2 regions of the Methylotenera versatilis 79 genome follow, and region 1 is predicted to be linked to the other one. Evidence: predicted binding sites of a transcription regulator. Region 1 holds the regulator's gene; the other holds the start of a gene.
The links. The regulator sigma-54, encoded in region 1, starts transcription at its own class of promoters, with help from an activator protein. The targets are predictions, from matches to a motif close to TGGCACNNTTCCTGCT.
Positions count from the first base shown of each region.

Region 1 (15,973 bases):
CACTATAACTGGTAAATTGGGATAATTTTCTTTAACAATGTGCAGCACTTTTAACGAGGCGCGCATATCAGAATAGCTGACAATGAGCGCTTTAGCACGCTCGCCACCTGCGGCTTCTAGCACAAGGCGACGACTGGCATCGCCATACACTACATGTTGTCCTGCAGCTGCAGCATCGTGTACGCGAGTGGGATCAATATCCAATGCGATAAATGGGATGCTTTCTTCTTTTAAGAAGCGGCCTAAATATTGCCCGCTACGGCCGTAGCCGCAAATAATCACATGATCACTCAGATTTTTGGCGACGCTACCAATCTCGTCGACCACTTGCCCGCTTTTACGGGTGTAGCTTTTAACCAGCTTGCGCGCGATACGTCCGTTGTATTGAATGATAAACGGTGCGACGACCATGGATAAAAGTGAGGCGGCTAATACCACTTGTAGCTCATCGCCGCCGATTAATTTTTGCTCTAAGCCTAAGGCTAAAATCACGAAACTAAATTCACCCGCTTGCGCTAAAACGATACCTGTACGAATGCCAACGCCGAGTTCAAAACCAAACAATCGGCTTAACACGGCAATGACTATGCCTTTAAATAAAACGAATCCAACCAGTAATGCCAGCACTAAACCGATGTGGTTAAATAGTTGGTGAAAATCTAATAGCATGCCGACGCTGATAAAAAACAGACCGAGCAATATGTCGCGGAAAGACGCAATGTCTGACTCCACTTGATAACGATAGCGTGTTTCAGAAATCAACATGCCAGCGATAAAAGCACCCAGTGCGTAAGATAATCCGGCCAATTTTGTGGCAAAAGCCAACAATAACGTGACCATTAATACGTTCATCACAAATAATTCGCGCGAATGTTGCCGTGCAACTACGCTAAACCAATAACCGACAATGGTTTTGCCAAATTTAAACAATAAAAACAACAACACAACGGTTTTAATGAACGACCAACCTAACGTTGCGCCTAAATCACCGGATTGCGCCCCAAGCGCTGGAATAAGCACCAAGATAGGAATAACGGCTAAATCTTGAAACAGTAAAATACCGATACTTAAACGACCATGACGTGAGTTTAAATCGACGCGCTCGATTAAGATTTTAGACACGATTGCGGTAGATGACATGGTTAATGCGCCGCCAATCACAAACGCAGTTGGCAGACTTAAACCCGCTAGCCAACCCACCAACATCGCAACACCCATGGTAATGATGACTTGCGCGCCACCTAAACCAAACAGGGTTTTGCGCATAGCATAAAGTTGCGGCAGGCTAAATTCTAAACCAATGCTGAACATCAAAAATACAATCCCAAACTCGGCTATATGGCGGCCACTTTCCGTATCAGGTAGTAAATTTAATGCGTATGGGCCGAATAGCACGCCAACGAAAAAATATGCTAATAGGGCTGGCATACGTAGCGCGCGAAAAAGCGCAACAGCTAAAACCGAGCTGGTAAGTAATAACAATAGGCTGGGTAAGGAATCAAACATTTAGGTTTTTATTAAATTGCTTTTTTATAGTTGAAAAAATTTATTGCTAAGTTTAAGTGGTTAAGTCAGAAAGACTAAAGCACTTTTGTAAGATTTATTTTAACTAAGTTAGGCAAAAATTGTGCCTACTTTTACTGTTTTACATAAAAACAGTGGTATTTTACTTTATTAGTCGCGCTTTCCCTTTTATACTAACTGATTATGTCACCTACATTACTGCAATCCGATCGCGGTCACGCGCCAAAATCATCTAATCAGAACGCTACTTTGCAATTAGCGCGTAGCGTATTGGCTATTGAGGCGCATGAAATTACGCTGTTAGCGAATCGCTTAGATGACAGTTTTGAAGCAGCAGTAAAGCTGATTTTACAATGCAAAGGTCGCGTTGTGGTGAGCGGTATGGGTAAATCTGGACACATTGGCGGCAAAATTGCAGCCACACTTGCCAGCACTGGCACACCAGCATTTTTTATGCACCCTGCAGAAGCCAGCCATGGCGATCTCGGTATGATTACCGATGGCGATGTGGTGATTGCATTATCTAATTCTGGCGAAAGCGATGAGTTATTAAATATTTTGCCCACCATTAAACGTTTAGGCGCAAAAGTAATCAGTATTACGGGTGCGCCAAATTCAACTTTGGCTAAAGAGTCCGATGTGCATTTAAGTGCAGAAGTGTCTCAAGAGGCCTGTCCATTGGGTTTGTCGCCAACCGCCAGTACAACAGCGGCCTTGGCGTTGGGTGATGCTTTAGCCGTCTGTGTACTAGATTGTCGCGATTTTACCGCTGAAGATTTTGCGCGTTCGCACCCTGGCGGCAGTATTGGACGCAAATTGCTGACACGTGTAAAAGATGTGATGCGCGTTGGTGATGCTATTCCAAGTGTTGCTGAAGAAGCAATGTTGTCCGTTGCGCTGACTGAAATGACACAAAAAGGACTGGGCTTAACTGCGGTGATTGATGCGGAAAATAAGCCTATTGGTATTTTTACCGATGGTGATTTACGCCGTGCTTTTGCCAATGGCACACATGCCAATAGCGCAAAAATAACGGATGTGATGCATGCCAGCCCGAATACGATTAACGTGAATCAACTAGCGGTAGAAGCGGTTGAGATGATGGAAATAAACAAGATTAATGGTCTGCTAGTGATTGACGATGCAGGGAAACTGGTTGGTGCATTTAATATGCACGATTTATTGAAAGCGAAAGTCGTTTAATGTCTGAAATTATCTTGTCTGAATTTGCCTCTACTGGATTTGCAACTAAAGTATCACCAGAAGTTTTAGCGCGCGCAAAAAAAATCAAAGTAGTGATTTTCGATGTGGATGGCGTGATGACCGATGGCGGTTTAACCATTGGCGATGACGGGCAAGAATATAAAACCTTTCATTCACATGACGGTTTGGGTATGAAATTGCTTAAAAAAACTGGCGTGCAAATGGCGATTATAACTGGACGCACTTCGGATGTGGTCACAAAACGTTCAGAAAGCACGGGCATTGCGCATTTTTATCAAGGTGTAGAAGATAAATTGGCCGCGTTTAATGACTTGATTGCCAAGCTGAATATTACGGCTGAAGAAGCTGCCTTTATGGGCGATGATGTCGTCGACGTGCCGCCAATGTTGCGCTGTGGTTTGGCAGTGACGGTGCCTGCTGCGCCAGACTCTGTGAAGAGTCGTTCACATTACATCACGCAAAGAGGCGGCGGACGTGGCGCGGTGCGCGAGTTATGTGAGTTGATCATGCAAGCACAAGGTACTTTAGACGCACAGATGGCACCATTTTTTGCTAAATAATATGGCTAAAGTATTGAGTTAATGTTAATCGTGATTGTTAATCAATAGCATGTTGACACGTTCGGCATTATTTTTTCCGTTGGTGTTGGCTGTGTTACTGGCCTTGCTGACGTTTTGGATCAACCAAACGGTAGAGCAGCAAGGCCCTAAAATTGATGGCAGTAATCGACATGACCCCGATTACACCATGCATAATTTTGTGACCACGCAAACCGATGCGACAGGTAGATTGAGTTACATATTGGCTGCGACAGAAATGCTGCATTATCCAGATGATGACAGCACGGTCTTACAGCGGCCGCGTTTTACGCAATACACGCTAGATAAGCCATATACGCAAATTGAAGGTTTGCATGGATATGTTTCGAGCAATGGCGAGCAGGTGACATTGGTTAATAATGTTAAAGTGGTGCGCCAGGCGTTTGAAGGCAAAGGCGAGATGCAAGTGTTAACGGAAAAGCTACTGATTTTTCCTAAAAACGATTTAGTAAAAACCGACGCGCCAGTGAGGATTACACAAGCACCAAAAACCGTGATTACTGGAGTTGGCATGATTTACGATAAAAAAGAGCAAACCGTGACTTTGCTGAATCGGGTAAAAGTACATTATGAACGGCCGCCAGTTGTTGTGCCAAAACAAGTGACTGCACCAAAAAATGTCAAAGTAAAGCCAGCAAAAACCAGTAAGATAGCACCTAAAAAATCGGCCAGTGCGAAATTGACTGGTGCTAAAAGTGCTAAAAAAGTAAAGTGAAAAAGACTACAAATAAAATGAAGCAAAAAAAGCAGCAACTCAATACGAAATCGCGGAGAAATAATGGTTAACTTTATTCGCATAAGCTTATTCAACAATAAGTTTAATGGCGCATTAATAATGGGTTTTTGCTTAAGCTTGTTCACAAGCTTGCACGCAATGGCAGAATCGGCAGATCGCGATAAACCGATTGAGCTTGAAGCGGATACCGTTACGGTGAATGACGCAAAAAAAACCAGCACCTATACGGGAAAAGTGATTTTAACGCAGGGCACACTGATTATTCATGCAGATAAGTTGATTGTGCGTGAAGACAAAGAGGGTTTTCAGCACAGTACGTCGACTGGCAATCCAACCACTTTTAAGCAAAAAAGTGAGGGTAAAGATGAGTATATACAAGGCAGCGGTCAGCGCATTGAATATGATGGCCGTATGGACAAAGTGCAGTTGTACACGCGCGCATGGGTAAAGCGTGGCGAAGATATCGTGCATGGCGATTACATCAGTTATGACGCCAACGCTGAATATGCAGAAGTGATTGGTGGCGTGAAATCTGAAGGCAGTGGTTCATCTACGGGTCGCGTTAAAGCGATTATTCAGCCGAAAAATAAACCCGCCGCCATTCCAAATGATAAGCCGGCAAATGATAAATCCTCTGAATTGAAAATCAACACGAATCCGCCGCCCAGAGTGGATAAGGTTTTAAGGTTTAGCAATACGTCTGAGGCGACTAGCAAACCTGAGTCTCAATCAAACTAATACAAACTTAACCGAATAAAACACTTAATAAAATAAAACATCAAAAATGAGCGAACTCGTTGTAGAACATCTACGGAAGTCTTATAAAACACGCACAGTGGTGCAAGATATTTCGCTGCAAATCAATAGTGGCGAAGTGGTGGGTTTGCTTGGGCCAAATGGCGCGGGTAAGACAACGAGCTTTTACATGATTGTCGGATTGGTAATGTTGGATGCGGGACGTATTTTGCTGAATGGCAAAGATTTAAGTCGCATGCCGATTCACAGCCGTGCGCGCATGGGCTTGGCTTATTTGCCGCAAGAGCCATCTATTTTTCGTAAGTTAACCGTAACCGAAAATATATTGGCTATTTTAGAGCTGCAAAATCTAACTGAAGATGAAAAAAATACGCAGCTGGAGTCTTTATTGCAAGAGTTGCATATCACGCATATTCGCAACAGTTCGGCAATCAGTTTGTCTGGCGGTGAGCGCCGTCGGGTTGAGATTGCGCGCTGTTTAGCCACCAATCCTAGTTTTATTTTATTAGATGAACCTTTTGCTGGTATCGACCCAATCGCGGTTTTAGATATTCAAAAGATTATTCGTTTTTTAAGCAGCAAAAATATTGGTGTATTGATTACAGACCATAACGTGCGCGAAACTTTAGGTATTTGCGACCGCGCTTATATTGTAAATGACGGTACGGTGTTTGCGTCTGGGCATCCTGCAGAAATTGTAAATAACGAAGCAGTGCGGGAAGTGTATTTAGGGAAAGATTTCAGGCTCTAGCCTCAAGTATTTATGAAGCAAAATCTACAACTTAGAATGTCGCAAAATTTGGCGTTAACGCCGCAATTGCAGCAATCAATTCGTTTGCTGCAATTATCGAGCCTTGAGCTAAATCAAGAGCTAGATGTGATTTTGCAAGAGAATCCATTGTTAGAGCTGGTCGATGGCGAAGATGGTGAGGCAGATGCAGGTTTCGACGATAGTGTATTGCAAAAAAATAACGATAATGACAACTTGGATGCTGATGGCAAACAAGCCGCCGATGTTGATGAACCAGATGCTTTTAATAGTTTAGATTATCAAGAAACCAGCACGACTAACTCCCAAGAAAACACAGAATCGATTGATGCGCCGCAAGAATCCAGTGCAGGAGAAGATTTTTCAGCAACTGATTTTGATGAAAATTACGAAGAATATGGCAGCGCGAGTAACTGGGATGAAGGCGGGCGTCAGAATAATAGTGACGATGATGATGGCGACTACACGCGACAAGAAATCGTCTCAGCTAGTTTGCGCGAGCATTTATTAAGCCAGCTTAAGTTAATGCCTTTATCTGATCGCGATCAGACACTGGTGCTGTTATTAATTGATAGCATCAACGAAGATGGTTATTTAGAAGAGTCATTGGCTGACATGGCAGAATTATTGCCAGAAGAGCTTGAAATTGAATTGCTAGAGCTAGAAACTGCGCTAAAACTGATTCAGCATTTGGATCCGCCAGGTTTAGGGGCAACCAATTTACAAGAGTGCCTACTGTTGCAGCTCAATGTGCTGCCAAAAGAAACTGACTTTTTGAACATTGCCAAAATCATTGTTCAACAACATTTAGCGGTATTGGCAAATAAGGATTTCGCTAAGTTACGTAAATTGCTGAATTGCGATGATATCGCCTTAAAAGGCGCACAAACTTTAATCAAACAGCAAAATCCGCGCCCAGGTAGCGATTTTGCGCAACTCAGTCGCGATCACTTTATTCAGCATGAAGTGCTGGTTAAAAAAGTGAAAGGCATTTGGATTGCAACGTTAAATGATGGCGTGATTCCTAAACTACGTATTAACCAATTGTACGCAGACATTTTGAAGCGCAATCGCGAAAATTCGAATCAATATCTGCAAACGCAAATGCAAGAAGCCAAATGGATGATTAAAAATATCCAGCAGCGTTTCTCTACTATTTTGCGCGTTAGCCAAGCGATTGTTGATCGCCAACGTAATTTTTTTGAGCATGGTGAAATCGCCATGCGGCCACTCGTTTTGCGTGAGATCGCAGAAGAGCTTGAGTTGCATGAATCGACTATTTCACGCGTAACAACGCATAAGTATATGCTCACTCCGCGCGGTGTTTTTGAACTGAAATATTTCTTTGGGAGCCATGTAGCAACTGATGCTGGCGGCTCTGCTTCTGCCACGGCGATTCGTGCGCTGATTAAACAATTGGTCGCAGAAGAAACGCCTAAAAAGCCATTGTCAGATAATCAAATCACCGATATTTTGGCGAAACAAGGCATTATTGTCGCGCGCCGGACTATCGCAAAATATCGCGAATCGCTGAATATTCCGCCAGCGAATTTACGCAAATCGCTTTAAGCAATTTTACAAAAGCGTTACAAATAATACTGAATAATCTGCTCAAACCACCTCGCAAAAAATAATCAAAGGTGTACACTTAAATTGTTCGATGAGTAAAGATGTGCTACTTATTGGCAAGCTTTACTTGGAGAACAATTTCAATAAGGAGCAAGTCATGAATTTACAATTAACTGGGCATCACTTAGAAATTACACCTGCAATGCGCGAATATGTGCAGAGCAAACTCGTTAGAATTCGCAATCACTTCGATCATGTGATTGACGTTAAAGTTACCATGAGTGTAGAAAAGCTCGCTCAAAAAGTAGAGGCTACATTACACGTACCCGGCAATGATTTACACGCTGAGTGCATCGATGAGAATATGTATAGCGCGATTGATATGTTGACAGACAAACTAGACCGCCAAGTTCTCAAACATAAAGAAAAACACGGCAGTCATCATAAAGCGAATGGTGCTGTTAAACATCAAGATATAGGTCAACATCCGTCTATTGATGAAAATCCAACTCTTAACTAACTTAAATAATCTATGGCTCAAATTAACGTAGCCGAACTCTTCAAGGAAACCCGCCTCAAGCTCAAACTCCACTGGATTGCAGGGCTTGATGGCGGCAATAACCAACTCAATTCCGAAAAAGTCACTAAGCCTTCTCTGGCTTTAATTGGCCATCTCAATTTCGTACATCCTAACCGTGTGCAGGTGTTGGGTTGCGCTGAAATGGACTATCTAAATAGTCTGAGCATTATTGCGATGCAGCAAGCTATTACTAATTTATACGCAACCGATTTAGCCGCAGTTGTCGTTGCAAATGGTGAAAAAGCGCCGAAAGAATTAATTTCAGCAGCCAATACTCACCATATTCCATTATTCACTTCCACCATGCAAAGCCCGCAGTTAATGGATTTATTAAGCCATTATTTAAAACTTGCGATGGCAGAAACCATCAGTTTGCATGGCGTTTTTATAGAAGTACAAGGTTTTGGCGTGCTAATTAAAGGTGATGCTGCGATTGGTAAAAGCGAGTTAGCGCTAGAGCTTATTACACGCGGACATCGTTTGGTAGCAGATGATATTGTCGATTTTTTTAAAATATCACCGGAACGCATTGAGGGTCGTTGCCCATCGTTATTACAAGATTTTTTGGAAGTACGTGGTTTAGGTATTCTTAATATTCGTGCACTTTTTGGTGATAATGCAGTGAAGCCAACCAAGCCGCTGGATTTGATTATTCAGTTGGAATTAGCGGATACATTGAATCCACTTAAGCTCGATAGACTGAATGCCAAAACGCAGCATGAGCGCGTGTTGGAAGTAGAGATTCCAAAGGTGAATATACCGATTGCGGCGGGACGCAACATTGCGGTATTGCTGGAAGTTGCTGTGCGCAACCACATGTTGTTATTAAGAGGCATCAATGCAACGAAACAGTTTAGTCAGCGTCAAAAGCAAATGATGCAAAAAGCCAGTTTAGAAAATGCCAATTTAAAAAGAATTAACAGTCAAAGCGCTGATACTGAAAGTGCTGAGCCAAAATCCAGTCTTAAATCAGCCCCAAAATTAAAGCTTAAGCAGGCAAAGTAATGCAGATTATTATTGTGACAGGTCTTTCTGGCTCAGGTAAAAGTATTGTCTTGCGCGCATTAGAAGACAACAGGTTTTATTGCATCGATAATTTGCCCGCCACTTTATTGCCCCATATTTCACAGCACCTTAATGCGATCCATCATAATAAAGTCGCCATCAGTATCGATAGTCGCAGTGCAGCATTAGAAGCTTTACCCAAAGCGATTGAAAGCCTGAAGGCTGATGGCAATCAAGTGCAAGTGTGGTTTTTAGAGTCCGCTGCCGAAACTTTGGTAAAACGTTTTTCAGAAACGCGTCGTAAACATCCGTTAAGTAACGAAAGCACGACATTGGCCGAAAGTATCGCCAAAGAACGCGAACTGCTAGCTGGTGTTGCAGAGCTTGGTCATCATATCGATACCAGCAACTTAAGTGCTAATGCATTACGCAACCATATACGCGATCTGCTCAAGCAAGATAACAGCACGGATGAGCCGAGTAGCCGCGGCTTAGTTTTACTATTTACTTCTTTTGGTTTTAAAAATGGTATTCCGTTGGATGCGGATTTTGTGTTTGATGTGCGCAGTTTACCTAATCCACATTACGATGCAGTTTTAAAACCATTAACAGGCAAAGATTTGCCTGTACAGGAATTTTTAGCAAAACAGCCTGCAGTCATTGAAATGCTGGCAGATATTCAGCATTATGTAGAAAAGTGGTTGCCGAGTTTTAACCAAGATAATCGCAGCTATTTGACGGTGGCGATTGGTTGCACTGGCGGGCAGCATCGTTCTGTGTATTTTGTAGAGCAATTGGCCTTATATTTTGCGGGCGCACATTTTAAACAGCACGCGAATTTGACACATAGACAACAAGTGATTACTCGGCATCGTGAGCTTGATTAATCACTATTATAATTAGAAGCATATGATTAAAACTAGGTTAATGAACGCTTAAGTTAACGCGTCAGAAAGTGGAAAAAGTAACATGATTGGACTTTTAATTATCGCGCATGGTAATTTGGGTGAAAGCCTGATTCACTGTGCTAGCCATGTATTAGGCAAACGGCCGCCGCAATTGGAGGCGTTAGAGGTTGCGACCAATGACGACCCTAGCGTGTTATTGCCACAAGCACAGCAATTGGTTAAATCGCTGAATACTGGCGATGGTGTATTAGTGCTGTCGGACATGTATGGCGCGACGCCATGTAATATGGTACTTAAATTGCTAACACCCAACCTGGTTGAAGGCGTTGCAGGCGTTAATTTACCAATGTTAGTGCGTGTACTCAACTATCGTGAATCCAGCATTAAAACATGCATGGAAAAAGCCATTAGTGGCGGGCGCGAAGGAGTGGTGCGTTTTACCGAAATCAGTTGTGAACATTATCATGTAGCAAATCGAAAATAATCAATCTAACTATTAATACAATTATTTAAACTTAAGTATTTAGCTTAAGTAGTTAAATATGAGTATTCAAACCTTAAGAGCAAAAAATGATTAAACAAGAAATAGAAATAATCAATAAACTGGGTTTGCATGCACGCGCCAGCAGTAAATTAACGCAAACTGCCAGCCAGTTTAACTGTGAAATTTGGATAGAAAAAGCCGGTCGTCGCGTCAACGCCAAAAGTATCATGGGTGTGATGATGCTAGCCGCGTCAAAAGGCTCAGTCATTACTTTAGAAGCCGATGGTAAGGATGAAAGTGAAGCAATCGCGGCTTTGCAGGCGCTAATAAACAATTATTTTGGCGAAGGCGAATAGCCTTGAGTAATCAAGAAAATCAACCATCCAGTTTTAGCATTCACGGCATTGGTGTATCCAGCGGTATTGCCATCGGTCGTGCACATTTGGTTTCTAATGCACTGCTTGAGGTAGTGCATTATCAATTACCCAAGCATTTAATTGACGATGAAATCGCCCGTTTTAATCTAGCAATTGAAACAGTAAAAAAAGAGTTAGAAACCATTCGCGCATCATTATCCAAAAACGCGCCAGCTGAAATCAGTGCGTTTATCAATACACATCTTATGATGCTGGCAGATAAATCTCTGTCCGAGATTCCCAAAGAGATTATCCGCAAAGAACAATGCAATGCCGAGTGGGCGATTAAGCAGCAAATGGATGACATTGTTGAGCAATTTGACGCCATAGACGATGAATATCTGCGTGAGCGCAAACAAGATGTGGTGCAAGTTGTTGAGCGCGTAATCAAGGTTTTGTTAGGGCATCCTAATCAAACGCCTAGTCAAACTTCCAATCAAGCGTCGACCAAACAGCAGACTGTTAAACAGCAAGAAAATGCCACCATTTTGGTCGCGCATGATATTTCGCCAGCAGATGCGATTCAGTTTAAACAGCACCATTTTGCTGCGTTTATAACCGATGTTGGCGGCGTGACATCGCACACGGCAATTTTAGCGCGCAGTTTAAATATCCCGTCTATTGTGGCTTTGCAGCGTGCCCGCGATTTAATCAATGATAATGAATTGATTATTGTCGATGGCAGTTTGGGTGTGGTGATTGTTAACCCAAGCAAAGAAATTCTGGCCGAATACAGGCTGCGTCAAGACCAGTGGGAGCTGGAACAACAAAAATTACAGCGCATTAAATCAACCAAAGCCGTGACGATTTGCGGCACGGCGATTGATTTGCACGCGAATATCGAAGTGCCAGAAGATGTGGTTGCGGTAAAAGCATCAGGCGCGACTGGCATTGGTTTGTATCGTACCGAATTTTTGTTTATGAACAAGCGTGAAATGCCAGATGAAGAAGAGCAGTTTTTGGCTTACAAGCAAGTGGCAGAAGCCATGAAAGGCATGCCCGTCACTATTCGCACGCTGGATTTAGGCGCCGATAAACAAATGAATCCCGATACAGTGAGCAATTGCGCGAACCCAGCTTTAGGTTTACGTGCGGTGCGGCTATGTTTAAGCGAGCCGCAAATTTTTCATACGCAATTGCGCGCGCTTTTGCGTGCATCGCATTACGGGCATATCAAAATATTGATTCCGATGTTGTCTACGCTATCGGAATTGCGTCAAACCAAACTGTTGCTAGAGCGCGCAAAAATCAGTCTGCGCAAACAAAATATTCCTTTTGATGAAAATATTGCACTAGGTGGCATGATCGAAGTGCCAGCGGCAGCCCTAAATGCCGAGGCGTTTGCTAAAGAGTTAGATTTTATGTCGATTGGCACCAATGATTTGATTCAATACACGCTGGCGATTGATCGTACCGATGATGCAGTCGCGCATCTTTACAATGCGCTGCATCCCGCGGTGTTAAAGCTGATTTCAATGACGATTAAAGCGGGTGAGAAACTGGGTAAATCGGTATCAGTGTGTGGTGAAATGGCCGGCGATGCTAAATTAACGCAGTTGTTAATTGGCATGGGTTTGCGGCAATTTTCTATGCACCCGAGTAATATTTTGAGTGTTAAACAACAGATACTGCACAGTGAAGTATCTGTGCTAAATGTGCACGCACGCAAAGTGTTAAACCATACCGATATTGAAAAAATTGAACTTAAGGTTGCCAGTTTTAATCTGCATTAATGTTAAAAAGGAATCAATATGCCAACAGAGATTATTGTGTCGAGCGACTTAACACCTACAAATGATGAAAAAAATATCGCCACCATCACGCATTTAGGCGGTACAGTTTTTTCATTTATTCCATCACTAATCGTCTGGTTTTTAAAAAAAGATGACAGCGCCTATTTGAGCGATCAAGCCAAAGAAGCGTTGAATTTTCAAATCACCATGCTAGCTGCGCAATTTGTTGCAGGCATTTTGGTGTGGATATTAATCGGATTTATTCTGATTCCACTTGTTTGGTTGTTTAATATTGTTTTTTGCATTATCGCCGCCATCTCTACCAGTAAGGGTGAAACGTATCGTTACCCATTATGTTTAAGATTGATTAACTAGAATCAATCTTCATTTTAGAATTCAGGCTAAAAAGTAAAGGAAGTCCCCGTGTCAAATCCATTGTTATATGTCGCTGGTTTACCCAAATTCAATGAAGTCAAACCAGAGCATATCAGCCCTGCGGTGGATAGTTTGATTGCTGAAGGTCGTGCGTTGGTTGAGCAATTAGCTACTAGTACAGAAACGCCAACGTGGGAAAATTTTGCGCTTAAACTAGAAGATCACAGCGAAAAATTGGGCCGTGCCTGGAGCCAAGTCGGCCATATGAATGCAGTGGTCAACAGTCCAGAATTACGCGAAGCTTATAACGACAATTTAGCGAAGTTAACCGATTATGGCAGCGATATTTCGCAAGATGAGCGCTTATATGCGAAATTCAAAGCAATTCAAGCAAGCAGTGCCTTTGCTAAATTAAGCCCAACCCAACAAACAATTATTAACCATGAAGTGCGTGATTTTAAATTAGGCGGGGCTGAATTACCTGCAAATGAAAAAGCACGCTTTAAAACCGTGAGTGAAGAGCTTTCTAAATTGGGTGCTAAGTTTGAAGAAAACATTCTGGATAACACCAACGATTTTAAATATATCGTTGAAAATGTGGCTGATTTAGCGGGCTTGCCAGAAGATGCGATCGAAGCAGCCGCTGAAGCTGCCAAGACAGATGGCAAAGTTGGCTATCAATTTAGCCTGCAATTTCCCTCTTATATGCCAGTTTTGCAATATGCGGATAATCGCGCTTTACGTGAAACTTTGTACCGCGCTTATGCAACGCGCGCGTCTGAATTGAGTAAAGCAGATGAAAATGGAAACCCAAAGTGGGATAATACGCAATTGATTAGCGATATTTTAAAGCTCAAGCAAGAAGAAGCACGCATGTTGGGTTTTAAAAATTATGCAGAACTTTCGCTGGCTACCAAAATGGCTGATACGCCAAAGCAAGTGACTGACTTTTTAGACACGCTTGCCAAGCGCGCTAAGCCTTATGCAGAAAAAGACATGCAGGAGCTTTTAGCCTATGCAAAAAAATTAGACATTAACGAGTTGCAAGCGTGGGATGTTGGCTATGTAAGCGAAAAACTACGTGAAGACAAATATGCGTTTTCTGATCAAGAAGTAAAACAGTATTTCCCTGAAAGCAAAGTATTAGCCGGTTTATTCAAAGTAACTGAGACTATTTTTGGCGTACAAGTGCGCAAAGCCGAAGCGCCAGTTTGGCACGCCGATGCCGCATTTTATGAAATATCTGACTCCCAAAATAAACCAATTGCCTACTTTTATTTAGATTTATACGCCCGCAACAACAAACGTGGTGGCGCTTGGATGGATGAATGCATTACCCGCCGCAAAAAACTTAACACTCAAAATCAATCAATAATTGAATTGCCAGTGGCATTTTTAACCTGCAACTTCTCTGCGCCAGTTGGCGGTAAACCAGCCTTATTCACGCATGACGAAGTCATCACCATGTTCCACGAGTTCGGCCACGGTTTGCATCATATGCTCACGCAAGTCGATGATTACAGCGTTTCTGGCATTAAAGGCGTGGAATGGGATGCCGTAGAGTTGCCTAGCCAGTTTATGGAAAACTTCTGCTGGGAATGGGAAGTGCTACGCCATATGACCGCGCACGTAGAAACTGGCGCGCAATTGCCGCGTGAGTTATTCGATAAAATGGTGGCCGCCAAAAACTTCCAGGCTGGTATGCAAACCGTACGCCAAATCGAATTCTCATTATTCGATATGCGCTTACATGGCGAGTTCGACCCAAACGGAAAACAAACCGCACTCGATTTGATCGAACAAGTGCGTGACGAAGTAGCCGTGGTTAGGCCACCAAAATGGAATCGCTTTCCTAACAGCTTTAGCCATATTTTCGCAGGCGGCTACGCGGCAGGTTATTACAGCTACAAATGGGCAGAAGTTTTATCTGCAGATGCCTACAGCCTGTTTGAAGAAATGGGTACGCTATCCGCAGAAGCCGGTAGCCGCTTTAAAAATGAAGTGTTAGCCAAAGGTGGAAGCCGCCCAGCGATGGAATCATTTGTAGCGTTTAGAGGCAGGGAGCCGAGTTTGGATGCGCTGTTGCGACATAATGGAATGGCTTCATAACAATTTACCTTAATATTCAAAAAGCTAAGTGGTTGTCACTTAGCTTTTTTTACGTCATTATCTCTACAATAATATCTAAAAAAGGAGAGTTACAGTGTCAGAATCTCATCCTTACATATCAGGGCCAGGTAATATTTCTCAGATGGTTACTCATCTTAGAAAAGCATTTCCTCAAACAGTAACATCTGAAACAGTCAAAAAACTTGGATTAGCTTCAAATAATGAGAGTTATGTAATTAATGCATTACAGTTTATTGGAATTATTGATGAAGATGGTAAAAAGACTCCTGAAGCTTCCAGTGCATTTTCTAATCACAAAGATGACGAATTTAGTAAATCTTTCGGAGAGTTAGTTAAGAAATCATATTCAGCTCTGTTTGAGCTACATGGGGAGAGTAGTTGGGCTTTAGATATAGATGAATTAATTACTTTTTTCAGAACCAGCGACCAGACTAGTGATGCAATTGGCCGCAGGCAGGCAAATACTTTTAAAACTTTTGCCGCCCTTTCAGGCTATGGCGAAATTTCAATTCCAAAAAATACGAAATCCACCACAGTTTCCACTAAAGCAAAAATAAAAACAAAAACTAGCATGAAAGATTCAACTGTTCAAAAACCTGAAGTTAAAATTGAAACTCCTCAAACGAGAACTAAGGACTTTGGTCTGACCGTAAGAGTCGAAATTAACTTACCCTCTGATGGCACCAAAGAAACTTATGACAATATCTTTAAAAGTATTAAAGAGAATTTAATTGATGGATAACAGTTTTGATAGATTCCAATCTATTACTAGAGAGGTGCCTAACTTTACTCACTCTAGAAGAGAGCCTACTAAAATCAATCAACTACATCCTTATGAAGAGAGGAATGTTCATCCTGAAATAGATACAATTACAAGAGCACTTTTCGACAATGGGCATTATTCCCATGCGACATTTGAAGCATTTAAATATATTGATAAAAAAGTTCAAAAGCTATCCAGTTGCAATGAGTCTGGATATAAGTTGATGACTCAAGCTTTTAATGAGGCATCGCCTTTGATTAAATTAACCAATTTATCTAATACCAGTGAAAAAGATGAGCAGAAAGGATATATGTTTATATTTACTGGCGCTGTTATGGCCATCAGGAATCCAAGAGGACATGAGGTTTCAATGAAAGAAACCCCCACTCAATGTTTAGATCA
Region 1 is NZ_ARVX01000001.1:640,952-656,924, reverse strand. It holds gene METVE_RS0103425 (monovalent cation:proton antiporter family protein) at 1-1,506, opposite strand, end outside; gene METVE_RS0103420 (KpsF/GutQ family sugar-phosphate isomerase) at 1,708-2,727, shown strand; gene METVE_RS0103415 (KdsC family phosphatase) at 2,727-3,308, shown strand; gene lptC (LPS export ABC transporter periplasmic protein LptC) at 3,358-4,062, shown strand; gene lptA (lipopolysaccharide transport periplasmic protein LptA) at 4,183-4,821, shown strand; gene lptB (LPS export ABC transporter ATP-binding protein) at 4,868-5,590, shown strand; gene METVE_RS0103395 (RNA polymerase factor sigma-54) at 5,603-7,177, shown strand; gene hpf (ribosome hibernation-promoting factor, HPF/YfiA family) at 7,335-7,697, shown strand; gene hprK (HPr(Ser) kinase/phosphatase) at 7,710-8,762, shown strand; gene rapZ (RNase adapter RapZ) at 8,762-9,649, shown strand; gene METVE_RS0103375 (PTS sugar transporter subunit IIA) at 9,732-10,154, shown strand; gene METVE_RS0103370 (HPr family phosphocarrier protein) at 10,241-10,510, shown strand; gene ptsP (phosphoenolpyruvate--protein phosphotransferase) at 10,513-12,303, shown strand; gene METVE_RS0103360 (DUF4870 domain-containing protein) at 12,322-12,678, shown strand; gene METVE_RS0103355 (M3 family metallopeptidase) at 12,727-14,787, shown strand; gene METVE_RS0103350 (DUF5343 domain-containing protein) at 14,882-15,550, shown strand; gene METVE_RS0103345 (TIGR02391 family protein) at 15,543-15,973, shown strand, end outside.

Region 2 (15,973 bases), 490 kb from region 1:
ACAACAAACGAGCCGCCAACGATACCAAAATTCATGGATGCCCATATAAGAACAGGCATGATTAAAAACAATGACAGCATGAATTTTCTATTTAGGCTCGGCACCAATGCGGCTAGCATAAATTCGCACAGTGCAAATATCATTAACCAAGCAACAAATTGATAAGACTGTTTTGTATTAATCCGCAAGCTGGCCTTATGAATGTTCAATATGAGTGGCAGGGCAAGTAGCGCACCCACCGTGTCACCTATCCACCAAACAGACCATGTGCTTTGTAAATTATCTGCCGAAATTAATCCGCTGTTGTATAAAGAAAATGTCCCGCCTGTAGCGGATATCAACATGCCAAATGCGGAGGCGGCAATAATGAGAGCAATGTCTCTCTGCCTGGTTAAGCTACGATTGAACTGAAATTGATTGAGTAACGCCGCCGTCACGAATGGCGCAAGTGTATTGGTACAGGCGATGGCGAGTGATGAGATGAACGGTACACCGAGGGATAGTTCTATAAAAGTGGCAGCGCTAAAAATAGCCGGCAAGCTGAGATTGCCCCAGCGCATGATTGCCCCAACAGCAATGCCTGTTGGCAGCCACATCAAGGTAACGATTGACGCTTTGTATGGCACCATCAGCCCGAGCTTAGCCGTTACAACGTAGGCTAACGCTACCAGCACAAATTTAGCGATCACTGAATGGATGTTTGTGAACATACTTATACCTTGACGTTCATTCTACTCCAACACGCTTTAATTAAGGTCGAGTCCTGCTTGTACCAATTCTGCCGCACGTAACACAGCCCGTGCTTTATTTTGTGTTTCAATCCACTCACTTTGTGGTACAGAATCTGCCACGATACCAGCACCTGCTTGTACATAAAGTCTGTTATTTTTAATCACGCCAGTTCTAATGCCAATGGCCACATCCATATCGCCATTAAAGCCCAAATAGCCCACCGCGCCAGCATAGATGCCACGTTTGCTTGGCTCTAATTCATCAATGATTTCCATTGCACGTACTTTAGGCGCACCAGAAACCGTGCCTGCTGGAAACGTGGCTTTAATTACATCAATCGCATCCATGCCTGATTTTAGCTGGCCTTCGACGTTACTCACAATATGCATCACGTGTGAATAGCGCTCAATCATCATATTTTCCGTGACTCTAACTGAGCCAGTCGTTGCAACTCTGCCGACATCATTGCGGCCTAAATCCATTAACTGCACATGCTCAGCGCGTTCTTTTGGGTCGGCTAATAATTCGACTGATAAAGCCAAATCTTGCTCACGCGTTGCGCCTCGTGGACGTGTGCCAGCAATAGGGCGCGACGTGACGAGATTGTTATCCAAACGCACCAAAATCTCTGGCGATGCACCAACCACATGATGATCGCCCATATCGTAATAAAACATATAAGGTGATGGGTTTAAGCTACGCAATGCGCGATAAAGTGACAGTGGCGATGCAGTGAATTCTTGTGACATGCGCTGGCTTAACACCACTTGCATAATGTCGCCATCCACGATGTAATCCTGAGCTTTTTTAACCGCGGCTTTAAAGTTTTCTTCACCAAATTCAGATGTAGCGACCGTTTTTGGGCTGGGCGTAGCGGCGGGAATATCCGCTGTTTTGCGTAGCATCTGTATCAATTCGCTCAGGCGACTGCGCGCTTTTTCGTAGACATTCGTATCTGCTGGGTCTGCGTAGACAATAAAATAAAGCTTGCCACTTAAGTTATCCACGACCGCGATTTCTTCAGAAACCATCAGCAGCACATCAGGCGTACCAATCGCATCTGGCTTAACCGTATTCGCTAAACGTTTTTCAATATAGCGAATGGTTTCATAACCGAAATAACCGGCTAAACCGCCTGTAAATCGGGGCAATCCTGCATAAGGTGGCGTTTTAAATCGTGATTGAAAAGACTTTACAAAATCTAGCGGATTAATATTTTCATGCGTTTCTATAACCGCATTATTTTCAATTACCTGCACGTCAAAGCCACGCGCTTCGATGCGAATTTTAGCGGGCAATCCAATAATGGAATAGCGACCAAAGCGTTCACCGCCTTGTACACTTTCTAATAGATAAGAAAACGGTTGGTTGGCTAATTTGAGATAAAGTGAAAGTGGTGTATCAAGATCCGCAAATGTCTCTAGAACAAGTGGAATGCGGTTATAACCTTGCGCAGCAAGGGCGTTAAATTCGGCTTGGTTAATCGTTGTTACTGCAGGCGTAATCATATGTCTTCCTCATCATTTTCTATTGGTTTTTAGCGTTAAGTATATGCGTAACGCAATGTCGTTATGTGGCGAATGGTGGCGGAAGCTCGGTTTTAATCTCGCGTTTCGCCAATCTATTCGCTTCGCCAATAAAGGCGCCAATAGTCAAAATGATTGTTTAAAAAAGTCATATAAATTAATGCGTTAAAATTGTGGTTAACTCGTTTAAATCGTTAATAATTGCATCTACCGTATTTGCATCAATCGGTTTGCCCTGATTATAGCCGTACGGCACGGTAATAATCCCACAACCTGCCGCACGCGCAGCGGCAATATCTGTGTTTGAATCGCCTACTAATATCGCTTGCGATTTCAATACACCTAATTTTGCACAAATATACTGTAATTGCATAGGGTCTGGCTTCTTTTTTGGCAAACTATCGCCAGAAACCACCAGTTCAAAAAAATCCAATAATCCACTGCTTTGCAATAAAGGCAACGTGAATTTTTCTGGCTTATTGGTCACGCAAGCCATTTTAAAACCTTCATCCTTAACCGCTTGCAAATTGGCCATTACATTTTTATAAGGCAAGCTTTCGCTGACATTGTTAGCATAATGCGCAAAATAAGCCATTTGCGCTTGCTCAAATAATCTTGCATCTGGCTCACTGTCTAAATCGCCACTTAGACAACGTTTAATCAACGCTGTCGTACCGTCACCAATATAACCAGTAATTTGGCTATCCGGCAGTTTGTTTAAACCCAAATCAGCCAATGTTAAATTCATGGCTTCTGCAATCTGTGGTGCGGTATCGATTAGCGTCCCGTCAAGGTCAAACATTACTAGTTTGACCTTAAATTTTTTGACAGAGATTTTTTTACTAGCTGTTTTTTGCAAATCCTGAAACTCTACAATTAATTAAACCGTCGCTAAAGCCGCGCGCATTTCGCCTACGATAGTGTTGTAACGATTTTTGTCGGAATCTAATGGTTTGCTGAAAATAGCAGAACCAGCAACAAACGTATCAGCGCCTGCGCGTGCGATTTCTGCGATATTTTGAGCGTTAACTCCACCATCCACTTCTAGCCAGATTTCACGACCTGATTGCGCCGTGTAAGCATCTAATTTTGCGCGCGCTAAACGTAATTTATTTAACGTTTCTGGAATGAATTTTTGACCGCCAAAACCAGGGTTAACTGACATTAACAAAACCATATCGACTTTATCTAGCACATGGTCTAAATAATCCAGCGGTGTTGCTGGATTAAATACCAAACCAGCCTTACAGCCTAAATCGCGAATCATCGCTAGTGAGCGGTCGATATGTTTAGACGCTTCTGGGTGAAAGGTAATGATATTCGCGCCTGCTTTTGCAAAATCAGGAATGATGCGATCCACTGGCTCAACCATTAAATGCACGTCAATCACACCGCCAACGCGCGCGGCTGTTTCACGAATCGCTTCGCAAACCAACGGCCCAATCGTTAAATTTGGCACGTAGTGATTATCCATTACATCAAAATGCACAAAGTCTGTGCCGGATGTAATCACATCGTCAATTTCTTGACCAAGCTTGGCAAAGTTAGCGGATAAAATACTTGGGGCGATTCTAAAAGTTTTACTCATGGCTATAATTTCCTAACAAGTCATCTAAATTAATGGCTAAAGCGTTATTTTAACGCCATTTTGTACTTTTAAGAAATGCGCAATTTTTAAGATAACTTGCTTAACGTAAGCTGATACTTCAAAATTATGGACGGTAATTTCACCAACTCTTAAATTCAGTAATAGAATTGGCTTTGCTTAAATGTTCGTTAATCTTACTAATATGTTGAATGAGTTGGTAAAATAGCAATATGCAGCTTTATACAATTGGTGTTAACCACACCACTGCCCCAATTTCTATTCGTGAACATGTCGCGTTTAATCCGGATATTTTGCGCCATGCGCTTAGCGATTTAACCGCGCAGAACGTGACTGAAGCGGCGATTTTGTCTACTTGTAATCGCACAGAAATCTATGTGCAAACCAACACGCCCGAACCAATCGTCAATTGGTTAGCCAATTATCACCGGTTAGATTTCAATAATGTTCAGCCTTATACCTACACCCTAAGTAATCAGGAAGCGGTAAAACATGCATTTCGCGTAGCGTCTGGTTTAGATAGCATGGTGTTGGGTGAGCCACAAATTTTGGGGCAATTTAAGCAATCGGTTAAAATCGCGCAAGATGCGGGAACATTGGGAACGCTTTTACATAAATTGTTCCAACGCACGTTTGAAGTCGCTAAAGAAGTACGCACCAATACGGATATCGGTGGCAGTTCCATTTCAATGGCAGCAGCAGCGATTAAATTAGCGCAGCGCATTTTTGGCGATATTAGCCAGCAGAAAATATTATTTATCGGCGCGGGCGAGATGATTGAGTTGTGCGCAGACCATTTTGCTGCGCAAAAACCAAAGTCTATGACTATTGCGAATCGCACGATTGAGCGTGGTTTGCAATTGGCGAATAAAATCGGCGGTCATGCGATTCTGTTAAATGATTTGCCAGAACGTTTTTCCGAATTTGATATTGTGATTACCAGCACCGCCAGTCAATTGCCGATTGTCGGTTTGGGCATGGTAGAGCGCGCGATTAAAACACGCCGTCATCGCCCTATATTTATGGTGGATTTAGCCGTTCCACGTGATATTGAGCCAGAAGTCGCACAATTAGACGATGTGTTTTTATACACGGTGGATGATCTGGCACAAGTGGTTGCGGATGGTATGGAAAACCGTCAGGAAGCAGCGATTAATGCGGAAATGATTGTGGCAGCGCGCGTTGAAGGCTTTATGCAATGGTTTAAAAAACGTGATGCGATTCCCACCATTAAAGCTTTGCGCGACCAAGCCGAAGCAGTGCGCAAAAATGAGTTTGAAAAAGCACTTAAGCTGATTCAAAAGGGCGAAAATCCAGCTATCGTTTTAGAGGCGTTAAGCAATGCTTTAACCAATAAATTTTTACACGCGCCTAGCCACCTGCTTAATCAAACCCACGGCGATGAACACGCAAGAATAGAACAGATTGTCCGCCAGCTTTACCAAATTAAACATTAAAAGAAGCACTGAATGAAACCCAGCATGATTAGAAAGCTCGCGACTTTAAGCGAGCGTTTAGAAGAGATTAATCGTCTAATGAGTAGCGAAGGCGTAACCAATAATATGGATGCGTACAGAAAGCTCACGCAAGAACATGCGGAAATTACGCCGATTGTTGAGCAATATCATACGTTTGAGCAGGCAGAAGCAGATATTGCTGAAGCGCAAAAAATGTTAAGCGACCCAGACATGAAAGAATTTGCTCAGGAAGAGATTGATGCAGGCAAAGTGACGCTGGAGTCAGTTGAATTGGAATTGCAAAAACTGTTGCTGCCAAAAGACCCCAATGACGACAAGAATATATTCTTAGAAATACGTGCAGGCACAGGCGGCGATGAATCCGGCTTGTTTGCTGGTGATTTGTATCGCATGTATTCACGATACGCAGAACGGCAAAAATGGCGCGTTGAGATCATGTCTGCCAATGAAGGTGAAATGGGCGGCTACAAAGAAATCATCGCCAAAATCGAAGGTTACGGTGCGTATTCTAAACTCAAGTTTGAGTCTGGCGGCCACCGTGTGCAACGTGTGCCAGATACTGAAACGCAAGGCCGCATTCATACGTCTGCTTGTACGGTGGCTGTGCTGCCAGAAGCTGACGAAATTAATGACGTGGTGATTAATCCTGCGGATATTCGCATTGATACTTACAGAGCTTCAGGCGCGGGCGGGCAACATATTAATAAAACCGATTCTGCCGTGCGCATCACGCACAATCCAACTGGTATTGTAGTGGAATGCCAAGAAGGCCGAAGCCAACATGCCAATAAAGCACAAGCCATGGCCGTACTTGCGGCACGCATTAAATCTAAACAAGTGGATGCACAAAATAGTGCAATCGCCAGTGAGCGTAAAAGCTTAATTGGCTCTGGTGATAGAAGTGAGCGCATTCGCACCTACAACTACCCGCAAGGCCGCATCACTGATCATCGCATCAACTTAACCTTGTATAAAATTGACGCGATTACCGAAGGTGATATGGATGAACTAATTGGCGCATTGTCTGCGGAACATCAGGCTGATTTATTGGCGAGTTTGGGTGATGACAATTGATTTCAATGCAGCTTCAAGCGGTCTTGATAATTCTAATCATCGCGCTTGGGCCATTGTTTATTACTGTTTATGGAGTGGTTTTTTATAAAAAAAGATTGCAGTCGAAACGTAGAAACCCAATCAATAACAATTTATTACGTAGTCCGGGTGAGTCTTTAAGGCATAGGATAGAAGATGTAAATTTAGATATTTCAACATACTTATCTCTAGTGACCATACTTCCGTTGATGCTTTATGCACTTTACATTAGCTTTAGCTCTCTTAAAAATCTTTCATTATTTGCTAATGTTTTTTATTTTGTAATTTCGTTATTTTCAATCGTTTTTATTATTTATAAACTCATCAAATTAGTCACCATAAAAGCAAAGTTGTCATTAGGATACGATGCAGAATTGGCAGTAGGTCAAGAATTAAATAGTATGATGCGGGATGGCTATTGGGTATTTCATGATGTGCCCGCTGAAAATTACAATATTGATCATGTATTAGTTGGAGTAGCAGGCGTGTTTGCCATAGAAACTAAAGGTAGATCAAAACTCAAGCAAAAAGATGGTAAAGCTGATCATCGCGTAATATATGACGGATATAAATTGGACTTTCCGGGATGGTCAGAAACTAAACCTTTAGACCAAGCAAGTCGTCAAGCAAAGTCCCTGCAAACTTGGTTAAGTAGTGCTGTAGGTGAGGATGTACAAGTGAAGCCTGTACTCGTTTTGCCAGGTTGGTTTATTGAAAGAAGCTCTGGCGCAGGAATGATTGTATTAAATGGTAAAAATCCAAATAGTGTTTTAGGTAGAGTCTATGGAAATCCTTTGGACGATAAGTTAATTAAGCGAATAGCTCATCAACTTGACCAACGTTGCAGAACAGTTAAAACACAAGCGCTTCAATCTACGTAATTAAGCAGTGTTATAGATGTTCTGCAACTAAACTTACTCTTTAATATCCAATTCCTGAATCTTCCGCGTCAACGTATTTCTGCCCATTCCTAACTGATTAGCCGCCTCAATACGACGACCATCCGTATGTTGCAGTGCCTTAACAATCATCACGCGTTCAAAATCCTTGGTGCGTGCTTCTAATACATTTTGTTCGCCACGGTTCAATGCGTCAGAAACTTCTTGCGCTAAAGCTTCTTGCCACGAACTCGCGCTGATAGTTTTGCTGGTGTCTTCTTTTAACTCTGGCGGTAAATCCACCACATCCACGCTTTGGCCAGGCGCCATGACGGTTAACCAATGGCAAACGTTTTCCAATTGACGCACGTTACCGCTCCAATTTACTGCGGTTAAATAGCGCAGTGCAGCGGCGGAAAGTTGTTTGGGTTCTACACCTAATTGAATGGCGCTTTGCGCTAAAAAGTGTTTGGTTAAATGCGGTATGTCTTCACGGCGTTCGCGCAATGGCGGCAAGCGTAAACGAATCACATTTAAGCGGTGAAATAAATCTTCGCGGAACAAGCCTAATTTAACGCGCTCTTCTAAATCTTGGTGGGTTGCGGCAATGACGCGCACATTGACTTTGATCGGTTGGTGACCACCTACTCGGTAAAATTGCCCGTCACTTAACACGCGCAATAGGCGAGTTTGTAAATCGGCTGGCATATCGCCGATTTCATCTAGAAACAAAGTCCCGTTATCTGCTTGTTCAAAACGTCCACGTCGTGCGGCAGCCGCGCCTGTAAATGCGCCACGTTCGTGGCCAAATAATTCAGACTCTAATAAATCTTTTGGTATCGCTGCCGTATTAATCGCGATAAATGGTTTTTCTGCTCGTGGGCTGTGTTTGTGCAAAGCGCTGGCAACTAACTCTTTACCACTGCCCGATTCGCCGTTAATTAGCACAGTCGCGTGCGAGCGACTTAACCTGCCAATTGCGCGAAAAACTTCTTGCATGGCGGGCGCTTGGCCGATGATTTCAGGTGTTTCTTCTAAAGCAACTGCTTCAACCGCTTGGCGCATACTTTCTTCAACCGCGCGTTTAATCACGTCAATGGCTTGGTCGACATCGAAAGGCTTAGCTAAATATTCAAATGCGCCACCTTGGAAAGCGGCAACTGCGCTCTCTAAATCAGAATAAGCGGTCATGATGATGACTGGAATTTCAGGGTAACGCTGTTTAATTTCACTTAAAAAATCTAAGCCAGAACCGTTTGGCATGCGAATATCACTGACCACAACTTGTGGTTGTTCGCGGTTGAGTGCATTAAGCGCTTCGGCGACAGAAGAAAAAGTTCTGAACTCTAAATCCGTACGTGCTAACGCTTTTTCGAACACCCAGCGTATCGATTTATCATCGTCTAAAATCCAAATTGGTTTCATATTTTTCTCATTAAATTGGTTAACTTTTTCAGTTAACTTTATTGCATTAACAACTTAATCACACCAATTTATTTCTATCAATTGTATGGATTAAGCTTTTTTTAATCATCTATTACTGCAAGATATTCGCAGATTTAATGGACGTTGATTCAACTGGTAACAATATCGTAAAACAGGTTTTACCTGGTTGGCTTTCACAATCAATCATACCGTGATGTTGCGTGACAAAAGTTTGCGCTAAGGCAAGCCCCAAGCCGCTTCCACCTTCGCGTCCAGTTACTAGCGGATAAAAAATCTTATCTTTAATATCGGCTGGAATACCCGGTCCATTATCAATAATTTGTAACTTAATAGCGACACGATAACGTTTTTTAGCTAACGTCACTTGGCGTTCTGCACGCGTTTTAAATATAATTTCAGCATTCACCGCGCCATTGGATTGCATGGCTTGTACCGCATTTCGCGCAATATTTAATACTGTTTGGATTAGCTTTTCGCGATCGCCGATTAAATCGGGCAAGCTAGTATCGTAATCGCGCCGCACTTTGATGTTATTAGGTGATTCTGCCAACAATAAACTACGTACGCGTTCTAGCACTTCATGGATATTGGTTGGCTCATATTTCGGCACGCGATGTGGCACCAGCAATCTATCCATCAAGCTTTGTAATCTGTCTGCTTCTTTAATGATGACTTGCGTATATTCGCGCAAACTGGGGTTAGGCAATTCATGTTCTAACAGTTGTGCAGCGCCACGCAGGCCACCGAGCGGGTTACGAATCTCATGCGCTAAATTGCGCAATAATTCAGAGTTGGCTTGTTGCTGAATCAGCATGCGTTCTTCACGTGCGATGCGTAATTGCTGATCCATTTGTTGAAATTCTAGTAACAAAGTTGCCTTACTCATTTCAACTGGCGTCACTGTGCAAGTGACGGCAAACGATTGCTGGCGCACGGTTGTGATAGCGAATTCATGCTCACGAAATGGGCTGTCATTCCTAACTGCGTTATCAATGGCGAGTTGCAAAATCTCGCAGTTTAAAAACACTTCTGAAATATGGCTACCTGATATTTGCGTTGCGCTTAAGGCAAATAAAATTTCAGTACTGGGGTTTGCATAAACTACTTGATGTGATTGATTCAGCAATATCACCGCAGTAGCGAGATGCTCTAAACCTGAAAATCCTGAGGGAATGTTTTGAACCATGACTTAAATACTACAGCAATTAAATAATTGCTTGTATATAAGCAAGAGCTAAGCCAGCTTTATGCGTTGCACAAAAGATTAATTAACGACATTAATTTGCGCTAATTTCTTTGTTAAGTAACTCGATATTACGCTGATGTACATCGATGTCGGCTTGTAGGCTTTTCATTTTTTCATCAAACTTTGCAACATTACGGAAAGTTTTTCCATTGGCGCCTTTGTAAACTTCGGGCTTAGATTCACCTTCGATATAGGCTTGTTTCGCTTGTGCTAGTGCTTGTTTTTCAGCTTCCAGTTCCGATTGTAAAATGTCTTTGCGCTTACTGTCGCGCTGATTTTGTGTACCTGCATCTACTTTAGGAAAGCTTGCTGGTGTCGCTGTTTTGGCTTGCGGGGAGCGTGTTGCTTCACGTGTGGAAGCGCTGTTGTCACCGCCAAAATTGGTATCTGCAGGTTCTAAATTTAACTTTTTAGCGCCTTTGAGTTTGACGTTTGAATAGGTGACGCGTCCTTCAGAATCCACTTGTTTATAAATTTCTGCATTCGCTAAAACCGGTGCGATTAGCGCGATGATAATCAAGCTTAAAAATGATAATTGTTTATTCATAGCAATAGTTTAGATGAGACTGTTACTGTTAGCAACGAAGTCTTGATGATTATGGTTGACTGTACTTTTTTGTTGAATTTTTTTGCAAAAATAATAAAGGGCAACCTAAGTTGCCCTTTATTAAACCGTGCTTTACTCGACTGCACTTAGTTAGTGCATGCCCAATTAGCGCATGCTAAAAACTAGCACACATACTTGATTAACAGCTGTAGTACAAACCAAACTCGACTGGATGTGGTGTTTGACGTAACTTAGTGACTTCTTCCATTTTTAATGCAATGTAAGCATCAATCCAATCTTCAGAGAATACACCGCCGCGTGTTAAGAACTCACGGTCTTTATCCAAGTATTCTAACGCTTGCTCAAGTGATGAACAAACTGTTGGGATTAGTGCATCTTCTTCTGGTGGAAGATGGTACAAGTCTTTAGTTGCTGGCTCGCCTGGGTGAATCTTGTTTTGCACGCCATCTAAACCAGCCATTAACAATGCAGAGAATGCCAAGTATGGGTTAGCGATTGGGTCGGGGAAACGCGCTTCAACACGGCGTGCTTTATCAGAATGCACAAATGGAATACGAATCGCAGCAGAACGGTTTTTAGCAGAGTAAGCTAATTTTACTGGCGCTTCGTAATGTGGCACTAAGCGTTTGTAAGAGTTGGTGCCTGGGTTAGTAATCGCGTTTAATGCGCGCGCATGTTTGATAATGCCGCCAATATAGTACAAAGCAAAGTCACTTAAACCTGCATAGCCGTCGCCTGCGAACAGGTTTTTGCCATCTTTCCATACAGATTGGTGTACGTGCATACCGCTACCATTGTCGCCAAACATTGGTTTCGGCATAAATGTGGCTGTTTTTCCGTAGGCATGTGCTGTATTTAGCACCACGTATTTTAGGATTTGAGTCCAGTCAGCACGTTGTGTCAATGTCGCGAATTTAGTACCGATCTCACATTGGCCAGCAGTTGCTACTTCATGGTGATGCACTTCAACAGGCACGCCCATCGCTTCTAAAGTTAAGCACATTGCAGAACGTACATCTTGCAATGAATCGACTGGTGGAACTGGGAAGTAACCGCCTTTAACCGCTGGACGGTGGCCAGTGTTGCCGCCTTCAAATTTTTCGCTAGATGACCATGCGGCCTCTTCTGAATTGATTTTTACTGAGCTACCGTGCATATCGACTGACCAATTGATAGAGTCAAAAATGAAGAATTCTGGCTCAGGACCAAAGTAAGCAGTATCGCCTAAACCGCTTGATTTTAAATAAGCTTCAGCGCGTTTTGCTAGTGAGCGTGGATCACGGTCATAACCTTTACCGTCAGTTGGATCAACAACGTCGCAAGTTAAAATCAATGTTGGTTCGTCCATGAATGGATCGATATTTGCCGTTGATGCATCAGGCATTAATTGCATGTCAGAAGCTTGAATACCTTTCCAACCCGCGATTGAAGAACCGTCAAATGCATGACCTTCGGTAAATTTTGATTCATCGAAAGCTGAAACAGGCACTGTAACGTGTTGTTCTTTACCGCGAGTATCGGTAAAACGAAAATCGACAAATTTGATGTCGTTTTCTTTTACCATTTTCATTACATTTGCAACTGACATTGCTCTCTCCTAAGTTTTAATACAGACATAAAGTTTAATAACAGATATAAATAATGTGTAACGAGTGGTGATTAATTGCGTAAATTGTATGATGCAAAATGCTTAACTATTTTCGCATTAACTTTTAACGAGTTATTTTAGCAGGAAGTGTGCCAGCAAAAAATAGCAATAAATGGCTTTATGGCATTCACTTAGCAAATAAACCCAAAACCACATGCACAAATAGCGCGCATTTAAACTAAAACCGCACTATTTTGGTGCAATGCACTTCGCACAGAATTGCTCGGTTTTTCGCGCTATAATTTATTGCAATATGGATTATTAAAATGAATGAATGTTAGGGATCGTTATGCAAAGTATTGAGGAAGTTTTAAATCAAGCAAAAAAACGCGCAGTTGAAAAAAAATTGCCCTATGCAGGTGAGTTAACCCCACAAGAAGCTTATATTTTATTGCAACAAGATAATGCAATATTAGTAGATGTGCGTACGCAAGCTGAGTTGGATTTAGTAGGTCGAGTGCCCGATGCAACGCACATTGAATGGGCGTTTTATCCGGGCATGATTGCAAACGCAGAGTTTGGTGCGCAGTTGCAAGCGAAAGTTGCGCCTAATAAAACCATTATATTTATGTGCCGTACTGGCGGCAGAAGCCATAATGCAGCCGTATTAGCGCAACAATTAGGCTATAGTCACGCATTCAATATGGCGGAAGGCTTTGAGGGTGAAGCTAACGCACAAAAACAGCGCACTTTGATTAACGGTTGGAAACAGGCAAATTTGCCTTGGAATAACTAGACGGTTTTTAATCATTCATCATCAATTCAATTGAATAATTACAAAAAGATTAACTTAAAGTATGAGTGATAAATACGCTGAGCCTGCGCAAGGTATTGAACGTTATGCGGTCGTGGGCAACCCGATTGAGCATAGTAAATCACCGCTTATTCATACGGCATTTGCAAAGCAAACAGACCAAAATATCAGCTATGAACGCATTTTTGCGCCGCTGGATGGTTTTGAATCAACGATCAAGGATTTGATTGCGCGAGGTTTTAAAGGCGCGAATGTGACTGTGCCATTTAAGTTTGAAGCGTTTAATCTTTGCGACAATTTAACGGTACGTGCTCAAGCTGCTGGCGCAGTGAATACCTTAACCTTTAAAAAAGGTCAATTATCTGGAGATAATACCGATGGCGCAGGTTTGGTGCGTGATATCACGCATCATTTAAGGCATGTTTTACATAATAAGCGCGTATTGTTGTTGGGAGCAGGCGGCGCTGCGGAAGGTGTGTTACAACCTTTGCTAGATTGCGAACTGAATCACTTAGTGATTGCGAATCGTACTATTGAGAAAGCACAGCATATGCGGAATAAGCAGGTTCGACACTTGGAACAATTAACGACCAGTACATTCGCCAGTTTAAAACCCCCTTTCGATATTATTATTAATGCTACTTCAACTGGGTTAACCGACACAGTGCTTCCTATTTCCAATACTATTTTCGCTAAAGATTGCTTGGCTTACGACATGATGTATGGTCGCGAAACACCGTTTATGGCGCAAGCACGCGCGAATGGTGCACAAGTGGCGGATGGTTTGGGCATGTTGGTTGAGCAAGCCGCAGAAGCATTTTTCATTTGGCGTGACGTAAGGCCAGACACTAAGCCGGTTATTGAGATGATGAGAGTCTTGTAAGTGCTGCGCTGGTTGTTTAACAGTAAAAAAAATGCTCGCCCATTGGGTTTTGGTGGCATTTTAAAACGACTCATATTTTTATTTTTTGCATGGCTGGTTTTATATCAATTGTGGATTTTTTTGCACATCTGCTGGTGGATTAAGTTTAATCCAACCTCGACTGCGTTTATGCAAGACCGGCTGGAAATTATTCAACAAACCAAACCAGATGCCACACTTCAACACAAATGGGTTGATTACGCCAAAATTTCCAATCATCTTAAACGTGCTGTGATTGCCAGTGAAGATGCTAAATTCACTAATCATGAAGGATTCGATTGGGAAGGCATTGAAAAAGCTTACGAAAAAAATCTGAAAAAAGGCAAAATTGTTGGTGGTGGCTCAACCATTAGTCAACAGTTGGCAAAAAACTTATTTTTATCCAGCGGACGAACGCCTTGGCGCAAAGCGGAAGAAGCGGTCATCACTTTAATGCTAGAAAAAATGCTCACCAAACGCCGCATTTTAGAAATCTATCTAAATGTGATTGAATGGGGAAATGGCGTTTTTGGTGCAGAAGCTGCCGCTAAACATTACTTTAAAACCAGTGCAAGTGGCTTAGGCCAAACCCAATCTGCCAAATTAGCCGCGATGATTCCCAATCCACGTTTTTATGACGACCATCGTAGTACGCGCTATTTAAACCGCCGCACGGCAACAATACAAGCAAGGATGCGTTTTGTAGAAGTGCCTTAACTATCAAAATCAATCAATACTAAAATATAATGATTACCAAAATAGGCTTAAATTTTAAAATATCTATATTTAGAGACATCAATTAATAATGCAAAAACTCAAGTGTTCTAATGACTGATAAAAAGAAGAGATTTGTTAAGGCCGGTTTTTGGGTCATGTTGATATTTGGACTAAGTCAATTACTCCGATTAGGTTCTAATTTAATTATTACTCGATTGCTTGCGCCTGAAATGTTTGGCGTAATGGCGGTGGTATATGTAGTCACCATGGGCATCAGCATGTTTTCAGATTTGGGATTGTGGGCTTTTATTGTTCGCCACAAAGATCCAACTAACAAACATATGTTGAATGTGGTTTGGACGCTACAAGTTGTTAGAGGTTGGTTAACGTTTGCGGTAATTACCCTATTTGCAATTGGCCTGATGATCGGTGAGCGGTATTGGCCTAATTTATTTAGTGGTGTATATGCAGACCCTCGTTTACCACTACTGATATTAGTGACTGGTGTCACTTCTATTATTGGTGCCTATAAAACCATGGCATCTGCAGTCATGAGTCGTGAAATGCAAGTTGGCAAGCTTGAAGGTATTGATTTTATCTCTCAAGTGCTAGGTGCCGTTTTTATGGTGGCTTGGGTGCTTATTTATCCGTCTATATGGGCACTAGCTTTTTCAGGCATTGTGTCAACATTAATGGGTACTTTACTCAGCTACTACGCCTTTCCATACCGACATCAGCTGGTATGGGATAAAGCTATCGTGAAAGAAGTCTTTCATTTTGGTCGATGGATTGTTATTTCATCCATGCTGACCTATTTGTTTTTACAAGGCGATAAAATATTTTTGGCAGGCACGGTTACAGCGACAGATTTGGGTATTTATAGCATTGCGTTGATGTTAGCTAGCGTGCCAACCTCTATCACACACTCTCTCGCTGCTAAAATCATCTTTCCATTTTTGTCTTCTGTAGTGCATGAAGACAGGACTTTATTAAAAGAACGCTATTACAAGATTCGTATTTATCTAGATGGTGCTACCTTTTTGTGTGTTGGGCTATTAATCGCACTGGCACCATTTATTATCCAAGCCCTATATGATCCACGTTATGCAGAAGCGGGTTGGATGCTACAAATATTGGCATTTTCTGTAGTTGGATATTCGCTATCATCTGTATCAGTAGAGTGCCTATCTGCGCTATCTATCACCAAGGTCAATATGTGGGTCATGATGGTACGAACTGCTGGTTTGTTCATCGGACTACCATTATTTTTTAAATTATTTGGTATGTATGGCGCTATTTGGGTGATTACTTTAAATCCGCTATTGGCTTTACCTATTATTTATTGGACACTTGCAAAAAATAACGTTTTTTCTTTAATAAA
Region 2 is NZ_ARVX01000001.1:1,134,469-1,150,441, forward strand. It holds gene METVE_RS0105645 (bifunctional diguanylate cyclase/phosphodiesterase) at 1-710, opposite strand, end outside; gene trpE (anthranilate synthase component I) at 747-2,240, opposite strand; gene METVE_RS0105660 (phosphoglycolate phosphatase) at 2,416-3,117, opposite strand; gene rpe (ribulose-phosphate 3-epimerase) at 3,139-3,846, opposite strand; gene hemA (glutamyl-tRNA reductase) at 4,077-5,321, shown strand; gene prfA (peptide chain release factor 1) at 5,334-6,416, shown strand; gene METVE_RS0105680 (nuclease-related domain-containing protein) at 6,422-7,315, shown strand; gene ntrC (nitrogen regulation protein NR(I)) at 7,349-8,737, opposite strand; gene glnL (nitrogen regulation protein NR(II)) at 8,850-9,944, opposite strand; gene METVE_RS0105695 (DUF4124 domain-containing protein) at 10,036-10,551, opposite strand; gene glnA (type I glutamate--ammonia ligase) at 10,751-12,160, opposite strand; gene METVE_RS0105705 (rhodanese-like domain-containing protein) at 12,510-12,956, shown strand; gene aroE (shikimate dehydrogenase) at 13,018-13,857, shown strand; gene mtgA (monofunctional biosynthetic peptidoglycan transglycosylase) at 13,858-14,592, shown strand; gene METVE_RS0105720 (oligosaccharide flippase family protein) at 14,703-15,973, shown strand, end outside.
Region 2: glnA (type I glutamate--ammonia ligase) is a predicted target of sigma-54. The motif match lies at 12,300-12,315, and genes of this name have one in related genera.